DNA from 3 places in the Glutamicibacter arilaitensis Re117 genome. Region 1 is predicted to be linked to each of the others. Evidence: riboswitches for the same ligand, from Rfam matches in the RefSeq annotation. Region 1 holds a riboswitch; each other region holds the start of a gene.

Region 1 (3,272 bases):
CGCGGCCGGGGACCTGCGCATCGAGCAGATCGAGCTGCCAGCACCGGCAACAAATGAGGCACGCATCGCCATCGCGTACGGCGGCATCTGCGGATCGGACCTGCACTACTGGAGCCACGGCGCCGCCGGGGAATCCATCCTCAAAGCACCGATGATTCTCGGACACGAGATCGTGGGAACTGTCATTGAAGCCGCCGCCGATGGCAGTGGTCCGCCAGCCGGAACCAAAGTTGCGGTGCACCCTGCAACACCAGGGGAGACCGGGGAACCTTATCCGGAGGCCTGCCCGAACCTTTCACCGGGATGCACCTACCTGGGCTCGGCTGCCCGCTACCCGCATACCGAGGGCGCCTTTGCGCGCGAGGTGAATCTGCCCTCCCGGATGCTTCGCGAACTGCCTGCCGGACTGTCGCTGCGCGACGCTGCGCTGGCCGAGCCAGCCGCAGTGGCTTGGCATGCGGTATCGCGAGCCGGCGAGGTTGCCGCCAAGAAGGCGTTGGTCATTGGCGCTGGCCCGATCGGAGCGCTGGCCGTGGCCGTGCTCAAGCGTGCCGGAGCCGAGGAAATCATCGCGGTGGACATGCACGATAAGCCGCTGGAAATTGCCAAGGAACTGGGTGCCACATCCACCTTGCGTGCCGATGACCAGGATGCAATTGCCAAGGTGAACGCCGATGTGGTGATCGAGGCCAGCGGCAATTACCGCGGATTGGCCTCGGCGGTGCGCGGTGCTGTGCGCGGCGGGCGCGTGGTCATGGTCGGGTTGCTGCCTTCGGGAGAGCAACCTGCACTGATTTCCCTGGCGATTACCCGCGAGCTGGAACTTGCCGGGTCCTTCCGCTTCAACGGCGAAATCGACCAGGTGCTTGCTGCCCTGGCCGATGGCTCATTGCAGATTTCCGCGGCGGTAACCCACGAATTCCCGGTGGCCGAGGGCCTCGAAGCCTTTGAAACAGCCAAGAATTCTTCGAAGTCCGGCAAGGTCTTGCTGAACTTCCTCGGGTAGTAGCCCGCCTTTACCGCAAGTGCGCCGCCGCAGCCCCCGAAGCCAGGGCCCGCGGCGGCTACTTGGTTGGTTTAGCGGACGTTAATTGGCCGCTGCAATGCTCACCGCGGTACGCACCGGTACCGGGTTGGCGAACAAATCCAGCACGGGGCAGTGGGCGTCCACTGCCTGGCGCAGCTCCTCATAGCGTTCGGCCGATTCCGGGCCGGCAATCTGGATGTCCAGATCCACAGAGGAGAAGCCCGGACGGATGGCCTTGTCGATGCCGAACAGGCCGCGGACATCGAGGTGGCCATTGGCCACAATCTTCACGTCGTCCACCTGGATGCCAAGGTTCTGGGCATACAAGCGGTAGACCACGACCTGGCAGGAAATGAGTGCGCCCAGCGCGTATTCCACTGGGCTGGCGGCCACGTCGTTGCCACCCAATGCGGCAGGCTCATCGACCTGGAAGGAATGCTTGCCGGACACAATGTTGCTGGCTACCGAATCGAAGCCCTCGCCTTCGACGGTGAACGTCAGCTTGGCGCTTTGCGGGGCGGCTGAAATGCGTTTGCCCCAGCCATGGCCTGCTTCTTGCAGGCGCTGGGCGCGGTCCTCGGAAATGCTGAGGGTAGATGCTGCGTTAGTCATGGGAATTAATCCCCTTTCTGGCGCAAGGGGCGCCATCGCTTACGCACCTTGGCGGTCAAGATGCGTCGAATCTTCACCTGGGGCACCCCGCACAATGACGAAGGAGGGTTGCCGTCCACTCAGCCAGGGCTCAAGCAGTGGAACTCGTGATTCAATGGTTCTTTTCTACCGGCCACGTTGCCTGTGAGTAAAGGGCGGGGTAACTTTTCTTCACTAAGCATCTTGTCGGGGAGCTGGCTAAGATGGAATTTAGCTTTCGGGTGCCCACTGCACGAACAACGAACGGCGAGTATGGAATTCCAGCTGACACTTTCTGCGGCCCAGACACTGGTGACCGAATCCGAATACGACTTGGGTCAGTTCCTGTGCGATTCCGGAAAAGTGCAGATTGCCAACCGGGACATGCAACCCGGCTCCACCCGCATCTCGGCAGTGGTGCTGCGCGATTCGGTGATGGCCCAGCTGGAAATCCACGGGGGCAATATCAGCTTCAGCAGCTTCTGCGGGAAGCATCCAGGTGTGCAGTCTTGCGAGGATGTCGCCGCCTTGCTCATCGAGGTGACTACCGAAGAGGACCAAGGCTTCTACGTTTCTGATTCCGGGGTGGACCCCCACGCGTGGAAACGCAACAGCAAGCCGCAGTGGGAACACACTTTGGACCGCCTGCTTCCAACTATTGTTGATGAGCCGCTGGCAGCCGAAGAACCACTGGGGCTGATCCTCAAGGTGGTCAGTGAACCACGCTACGGCGGCGAGGACGCGCTGACCTTGCAGGCGCGTCCGGCCCGCCAAGGCACCAAGAGCCCGTGGATCCAGACCGGGGTCAGCTGGCGCAGTGTGGCCTTCGACGCGCGATTTTCCAAGAAGCAGCGCCGTGCGCTGGTTGAACTGGACCGGCTGCGCGAGCACGTAGAACAAGATACCTACCGCCATTCCTGGGATCCCAAGGACTGGATCTCGCTGATGAACCTGCCCGGCCAGGACCTGCTGGATGCCTTTGAATCCCTGCGCGAAGCCGGGGTGCAGATCGTCAACGGCGGTTCAGCGGCCAAAGTGCCAGTAGAGTTCAGCGAGCAGCCAGCCCTGGCCCATGTGGATTTGCGGCGCGGTGAATATGGGCTGGTCATGGAAGGCAAACTGCATGGACCAAGCGCAGAGCATACCTACCTGCTGCCGATAGGCAACCCTCCGACCTTGCTGGCCTATGCCTCCAGCCCCTTGCCGAAGTCCAAGCAAATCGGTTTGGCACTCTTTGCTGAACCGGTGACGAAGGAACTGGCGACGTTTATTGAATCCGGAGCGCAAACCGTTCCGCAGCAAAGCATCGAACTTTTTGAACAACAGCATCTGGACCGGTTGCGCCTAATGGCACCGTTGAAAAGCGAAGATGAAAGCTACCCGATTCCGGTTCCAGCACGTCCTAGCCTCAAGGTCTGGTTGGAGAGCATCCAAACTCCACTAACCGTGCGCTATTCGTGGGAATACACCAGCAAGGGACCGCGCCAGCGTGCAGTCGAAAAGGAGATCGCCGATTCGGTCCAGGATAAGCTCGGTGCCCAGGCTTCCTTGGGCCAACTGACTTCTTCGGGTATTTTCCCGTCCAAGGAATTCACCACCTCCGAGTCCATCGACT
Region 2 (3,272 bases), 1.0 Mb from region 1:
ACGCCGCTGGTAACCAGTTCCGGGGTGAAGTTGTACGGATCGCCCGTTGCCGGGTCGATGAAAGCATCATGGGAGATGCCAGCTGGTGCGGTCTCGCGGCCGTCAATGGTGCTGACCTTGCCGGACTTCGCATCGTAGTAGAGGAAATATCCGCCACCGCCAATGCCCGCGCTGTAGGGTTCGGTGACACCCAGTGCCGCCGCAGTGGCCACGGCCGCATCCACGGCATTGCCTCCCTTGCGCAGAACTTCAATGCCGGCGGCGGTGGCCTCCGGGTCTACCGAGGAAACTGCCCCGCCGGTGCCAATGGCCGTCGAGTCTTTCTGGGTGTGCCGTGGTTCCGCGCTCGCCGGAAGGGCTGAGAAAGCGCCCAGGCCCAAGGCGATAACTGCCGCGCAGGCAACTGACCGTAATCGTGCTCGTGACATACTTTGATCTCCTGGAAAGGTGGGGATGAAGTATGCGCAAATTTACGGGAACGGTATGCCGTGCGTGGTTGTGACACGCAGCACTTGTTATCCGTGCGCTAATTCCGCCCTTGTCCAGCGAATATGTTTGGTTATGACACGTAAAACAGTCGGGCAGCCACCACGGCATTGAATGCCGCGAATGACTGCCCGATTAAACTCTTAGCCCCATGGATTACTTGTCCAGGTTCTCCTTGATGACCTTGCCCAGGGAAGCCGGAGTCCGGCCGATCAGCTTGGCCAGATCGCCGGAGTTGACCTCTAGCGCGCCTTCGCGAACGCGCAGATCGGTATCGACGAGAATGTGGGCGAATGCTGCGGGGACTCCGGCATCCGCATAGATCTTTTCCAGCTGTTCGGGATCCATCTGCTGGTAGGCAACATCCTGTCCGGCAGCAGCGCCAACGGCGCCAGCGAGCTGGGTGAGGGTGAACGGCTTGTCGCTGCCCAGCTCGTAGATCTTGCCACTTTGCTCCTCCTCCGAGAGCAGTACCGCCGCGGCGGCATCGGCGTAATCGGCCCGAGCCGCTGCACTGATCTTGCCCTCGCCGGCGGCACCGAGCACCATGCCGCTGTTGAGGTAGCCCATCAGCTGGTCCGTGTAGTTCTCGATGTACCAGCCATTGCGCAGCAGCACGTAATCGATGCCGGAACCGGCCAGCAGGCGTTCGGTGGCGATATGCTCCTCGGCAAGCTTCATTCCGCCGGTCAAAGCGTTGGCAATAGAGGTGTACGCGATCAGCTGGACATCCACCTTCTTGGCGGCGTTGATGACGTTCTCATGCTGCGCCACGCGCTGGCCTACCTCGCTGGCTGAAATCAACAGCAACTTGTCTACGCCCTTCAGCGCGGATATCAGTGCCTGCTCAACGTTGTAATCAGCAACGCGGGTTTCCAAGCCTTTGCCCGCCAGCGGTTCCAGCTTCTGCGCTGAACGTCCAATGGCAACCAGATCAGCGGCCTTCGCGCCGCGCGCCAGCAGCGCATCGACGACTAGATTTCCAAGCTGTCCGGTGGCTCCGGTCACGGCAATCTTCATGGCAGTCCTTTCAAAAGCAGTCAGTGATTCCAACCGTAGGCCAGCAGCGCGTATTCCCGATGCCGGGCCGGGGCACCAATTGCCGGCGGTTGCCGGAGAAGGCCCCCCGGCTGAGCGCAAATCCGCAGGAGCACCTCCTACTCAAAGGGTCACATGAGGGGCAATGCGACAAATCATGACGCCGAAAATGACGCCGGCAGCCCGCTTTTCCAGTCCGGGGATGACGTGATGTCGCAGTGTTGCGCAACTCTTGGCTCGGTTCGGACATGGAACGCAGACTGGGAACACCTGGCCGCCAAGGCCGGGCAACCCATCCAGAGCGACCGAGAGACCTGGCTCGTTGACGTCGCAGCAACCACCCGAACCGCGGGACGGTGCTACCGCCAGGACCGATGGAGCAGTGGCTGCCACCGGGCCACGCCTGGCTACGAGCCGGCTCAACCTCGGCCCTGGGCAGTCCTTCACGGTGCAACAGCCAAGGAGCACGCAGCACATGATTGAGATCAAGGATCTGCACAAGCACTATGACACCGCGCAGGGGCGCATCGAAGTGCTCAAGGGGATCGACCTGTCGGTGCCGGAAGGCTCGATCACGGCAGTGGTCGGCCCTTCCGGGGCCGGCAAATCGACCCTGTCCCATTGCATCTCGCTGCTGGAGAAGCCCAGCAGCGGGCAGATCCTCATCGACGGCAAGGACCTCGGCGCGCTCTCGGGCAGGGCGCTGCGCGCCGAACGCCGCGCCATCGGCACGATCTTCCAGAACTCGGCCCTGCTGAGCCGGCTGAGCGTCGCCGAGAACGTGGCACTTCCGCTGCGGAACCTCGGGGTGGTCCACCACGAAATGCAGCAGCGGGTGGCCCAGCTGCTGGACCGGGTCGGGCTGCTGGAGAAGGCGGACGCCTATCCCGGGCAGCTCTCCGGCGGCCAGCGGCAACGCGTCGGCATCGCCCGGGCCCTGGCCCTGCGGCCGCGGCTGCTGCTCTCCGACGAAGCCACCTCGGGCCTGGATCCCGAATCCACGCACCAGGTGCTGGGGCTGCTGGATTCGCTGCGCAGCGACCTGGGCCTGTCCATCATCCTGATCACCCATGAGATGGATGTGGTGCGGCATGTGGCCGACGAGGTCGCCCAGCTGGCCAGCGGGCGCATTGCCGAGCACGGAGCCCTGCATGAGCTGGTGGCCTCGCCTGGCTCGGCGACCGGGGAGAAGCTGCTGCCGCTGCGGTCCGAGGAACTGCCGGCAGGCTTCGACTATGCCGTGACGGTGGCCTACCGCAAGGACCGGGTCGATCCCGGCTGGATCTCCCGCCTGGGCATCGAGCACGGGATCGCGGTGGCCCTGCTTGGCGGCGCCGTCGAGGCGCACCATGAGGGGACCTTGGGCCGAGTGCGCTTGGGCGTGCAGGGCGCGACCCCTCAGGACCTGCTCCGGTTGCTGGACGGGTGGGGCCTGCAGGCCGACCCGGGCAGCCTGGCCCGCAACAATCACGAACTGGTGGAGGCCAACGCATGAGAATCCCATTTGAAAGCGCAGCCGTGGGCACCGACACTCCGTGGCAGCAATTGCCCGCGTTGATGCTGCCGGCCTACGGCCAGACCTGGGCCATGGTCGGAATCGTCATGGCCCTGGTCATCAGCCTCGGAGGACTGATGGGCATCGCGCTATACAACACCGATCGGCAGGGGCTCTTCCCGAGGGCGCGCCTCCATGCGGTGCTCAGCTGGATCGCCAACATGGGGCGCTCCCTGCCGTTCCTGGTGCTGAT
Region 3 (3,272 bases), 1.0 Mb from region 1:
TCGCTCTTCCAAGCACCTTGGAAGATGGGCGCGGTACCGGAAGTGAACTCGACGTTCGCCGAGCTATTGGCGCCATAGACCTGGACTTCGTCCCAAAGAACCAGCGTCAGGGCCTTGTCCAGCACCAGGGCACGCTGTTCTTCTTCGACCAGCTTCAGGTGTTCCTCATCGGTGGTCGCCGACTGCTCTTTGGTGAAAAGCTTGTTCAGTTCAGGATCAGCGCGAAGGGTCTGGTTGTTGTTCGCAGGTGCATAGACCGGGCCCAGTCCGCCGTACGCAAACTGGCGAGTTCCGTAGAACTCCACCTTGTCGTCGACAAGTGCGTTGGTCAGGAAAGTATTGTCCGCCGCGCGGTTGATCAGCTGGACGCCGATCTCGCGCCATTGCTGCTCAATCAGTTCGAACGCTGGCTTGATGACTACGGAGTTATTGGAGGTGGAAACCGTGACTTCCAGCTTCTTCCCGTCCTTCTCCCGAATGCCATCTGCGCCCGGCTTCCATCCGGCCTCGTCCAATAACTGCTTGGCCTTTTCCGGGTTATAGGCCAATTCTGCTGACAGGTCTACAAACCCTGGTGCCTTGTGGTTGAGGATCGATCCCGAAATGACATAGCTATCCGAGAGAACGGTGTCTTTGATGGCCTGGCGGTCGATTGCAACCTGGAGTGCCTGGCGGACTTTGACGTCTTCCAGCTTTCCCGAGCCAATGCGCACGGCCGCGTGGTTGGTGGTCAGGTCCACCCCTTCGGCGGCATAAACCTTGCCGCCGCTGGAGGCCAGCACCTGTTCGTCTACCGGCTGCAATCCTCGGACGAGATCCACCTGCCCGGACTGGGCGGCGCCGGCACGGCTAGCGACCTCTGGAAGGTACTTGATAACCAGGGTATCCAGGTAGGCATCGCCCTGGTTCGGGGCAGTTTCTGGCGCCCAGGCGTAGTCATCCCGGCTGCTGAAAACGACTTCTTCATCAGGCTTTTCCGATTCGAAGACGAATGGGCCGGAGCCAACAATCTTGGAGATCGAAGACTGCGCGGCATTGTCCAGTTCAAGGGTCTTCGGGGACACCAAACCAGCAGTTACGGAGGAAGTCGATCTAAGGAAATTGGCATCTGGCCGCTTGAGCGTAACCTTTACCTTGTTGTCCCCTACGACCTCTGCCGACTTATAGGCAGCAAAGTCAACGTTTGGCGCAATCTGGGCAGACTTGATTCCCTTTCCAAGGGCGTCCAGGTTCAGCTTCACAGCCTCAGCATCCAGCGTGGAGCCGTCTGAGAAAGTGACACCGTCGCGAATGGTGAAGGTGAACTCCGTCTGGTCTTCATTGGCTTCGAATTCGCTGGCGATCCAGCCAACCAGTTTGCCGGCTTCCACATCGTAGTAGGTCAGGCGATCAAGCACTGAGTTCAGAACATTCGCTTTCTCATAGAAGCGTGCTGCCTGAGTCTGCCAATTGTTGATAGGGGTAACTTCAGCGAAGGTGAAGGTGCCACCTTCAACCGGAGTCTCTGGATCGGCTGCTGCTTGCGCTGCGCCAGTCTTAGTGGCGTTGCCTCCGCACGCGGTGAGCGACAAGCCCAGAACGGCAAGAATCGCAGTGGTCTTCAGTCCAAAATGTGCTGTACGCATGATTTCAAATGTCCTCTCGGTTGGTGACCCGAGGATTACGCCTAGATTCGCTGCACGTTCTGCCATGATTTGGGGGAATACTCTTGGCGAGTTTCTCCCTGCAGACCGTCGTGAAAATTAGCAATCTCCATCGGTCCCGGCCTTAGCACCGCTCCCGTTTACGGGTGGTTGCTGCGACTTCAACGAGCCAGGTCTCTCGGTCGCTCTGGATGGGGTGTCCGGCTGTACCGGCCGAACAATTCAAGTCTGCAACCCGTGAATTCAGCAGACAAGCGTTACGTAAGACAGCGGTCATGAAGTCACACAACGCATCCTGAAATGCCCGATGTTCGTCATATTGGGCGTAATGCACCGTCACAAGTCCAAGGGTTAAGCATCTTGACGGAAAATCCTTGACACTGCCAGCCTCGGCGGAGAAAATGTGCCATCTGGAGCGCGAAGCGGCTCGGCACCTGTCGGTGCCGAGCCGCTTCGCGCTCGCCGATCCGCACGGCGCAATGGCAGTTCCGTCAGGAACCGGAGACCGGGGTGAGCACTCCCTGGACCAGCGGATCCTCGGTCGTGGCCAGGTACTCCTGCAGCCGCGGATCGGAGAATGCTTCCACCAGCTTCTGCGCATCGGCGCTCTTGGCGTACTCCGCGCCCATGACCAGGCGGGAGGCGAAGGTCTTGGGCGGCTCGGGGAACAAGATCCCCTGTTCGCGGTCGACCTTGCCCGCATCGAACTGGGAGACGTAGCCGATCGCCACACCGACGTCGTCGAGCATGCGCGGCATCGCCAGCAGGTCGGCTTCCTTCAATTCGAAGCCCCGGGGGTTATCGATGACATCGGGGATCTTCGCGGTGCGCGGTTCGATGTCAGGGTCCAGGCCGAGCAGGCCCTCGCGTTGCAGCAGCCACAGCGCCTGGCCCTGGTTGGCCACATCATTGGGCAACAGCAGCGAGGCGCCACGCGGGATGTCCTCGACCGAGTCGTAATGGTTCGAATAGAGCCCGAAACCCCACTGGAAGAGCTCCACCGTGGGTTCCAGCTCGACCCCGGCAGCCTCAGCGGACTGCTTCATGTACCACTGGTGCTCGAAAATCGTGGCATCGAATTGGCCGCTGGCCACCGCCTGGTTGGCCTGGATCGGATCCTGCAGCCCGACCTTCTCGATTTCGATGCCGTAGTCCGGCGCGATCTGCTGCGCCACGAAATCCAGGATCTTCTCCTCCCCGGCCATGGCCGGTTCGAAGTGGACGGTGAACTTCGTCTGGTTTCCGGCGGCCGAAGCGGCGGCAGGGGCGGAGCGCTGCTGGCCCAGCAGCACGCCGAGGATGAGGGCGGCCACGGCCGCGAGAGCGGCGATGGTCCAGGGAAGGGCATTGCGGTTCTTGCGCAGCGTGAAGCCGTGGTCGTGCCCGGTGTGCGGTGTAGTCATGGTCTCGCTCGTTCGTTCGTCGTTGGTGTTCAGGGACGCGCCAGGGCGCGGGCGATGCGGTCGCCGAGGAATTGGACAATTTGCACGGTCAGGATCAGCACCACGATGGTCGCCAGCATGACGTTCATGTCGAAGCGCTGGTAGCCGTAGGTCACGGCGAGATAGCCGATGCCCCCGGCCCCGATGGTCCCGGCGATGGCCGAATACTCGATCATCGAGATGGTGT

What was found. A riboswitch is a leader RNA that binds a small molecule or an ion and turns the genes downstream of it on or off. The one in region 1 is predicted to bind S-adenosylmethionine.
Region 2: linked by a shared signal. The riboswitch ahead of AARI_RS01720 (methionine ABC transporter ATP-binding protein) and the one ahead of AARI_RS14975 (OsmC family protein) in region 1 are both predicted to bind S-adenosylmethionine.
Region 3: linked by a shared signal. The riboswitch ahead of AARI_RS01735 (ABC transporter substrate-binding protein) and the one ahead of AARI_RS14975 (OsmC family protein) in region 1 are both predicted to bind S-adenosylmethionine.

Annotation. Positions count from the first base shown of each region.
Region 1 is NC_014550.1:3,133,252-3,136,523, reverse strand. It holds gene AARI_RS14980 (L-idonate 5-dehydrogenase) at 1-1,006, shown strand, start outside; gene AARI_RS14975 (OsmC family protein) at 1,088-1,639, opposite strand; SAM riboswitch class IV at 1,670-1,791, opposite strand; gene AARI_RS14970 (DEAD/DEAH box helicase) at 1,931-3,272, shown strand, end outside.
Region 2 is NC_014550.1:277,258-280,529, forward strand. It holds gene ggt (gamma-glutamyltransferase) at 1-428, opposite strand, end outside; gene AARI_RS01715 (NmrA family NAD(P)-binding protein) at 643-1,506, opposite strand; SAM riboswitch class I at 1,814-1,905, shown strand; gene AARI_RS01720 (methionine ABC transporter ATP-binding protein) at 2,000-3,019, shown strand; gene AARI_RS01725 (methionine ABC transporter permease) at 3,016-3,272, shown strand, end outside.
Region 3 is NC_014550.1:280,772-284,043, reverse strand. It holds gene AARI_RS01735 (ABC transporter substrate-binding protein) at 1-1,625, opposite strand, end outside; SAM riboswitch class I at 1,750-1,841, opposite strand; gene AARI_RS01730 (MetQ/NlpA family ABC transporter substrate-binding protein) at 2,135-3,046, opposite strand; gene AARI_RS01725 (methionine ABC transporter permease) at 3,076-3,272, opposite strand, start outside.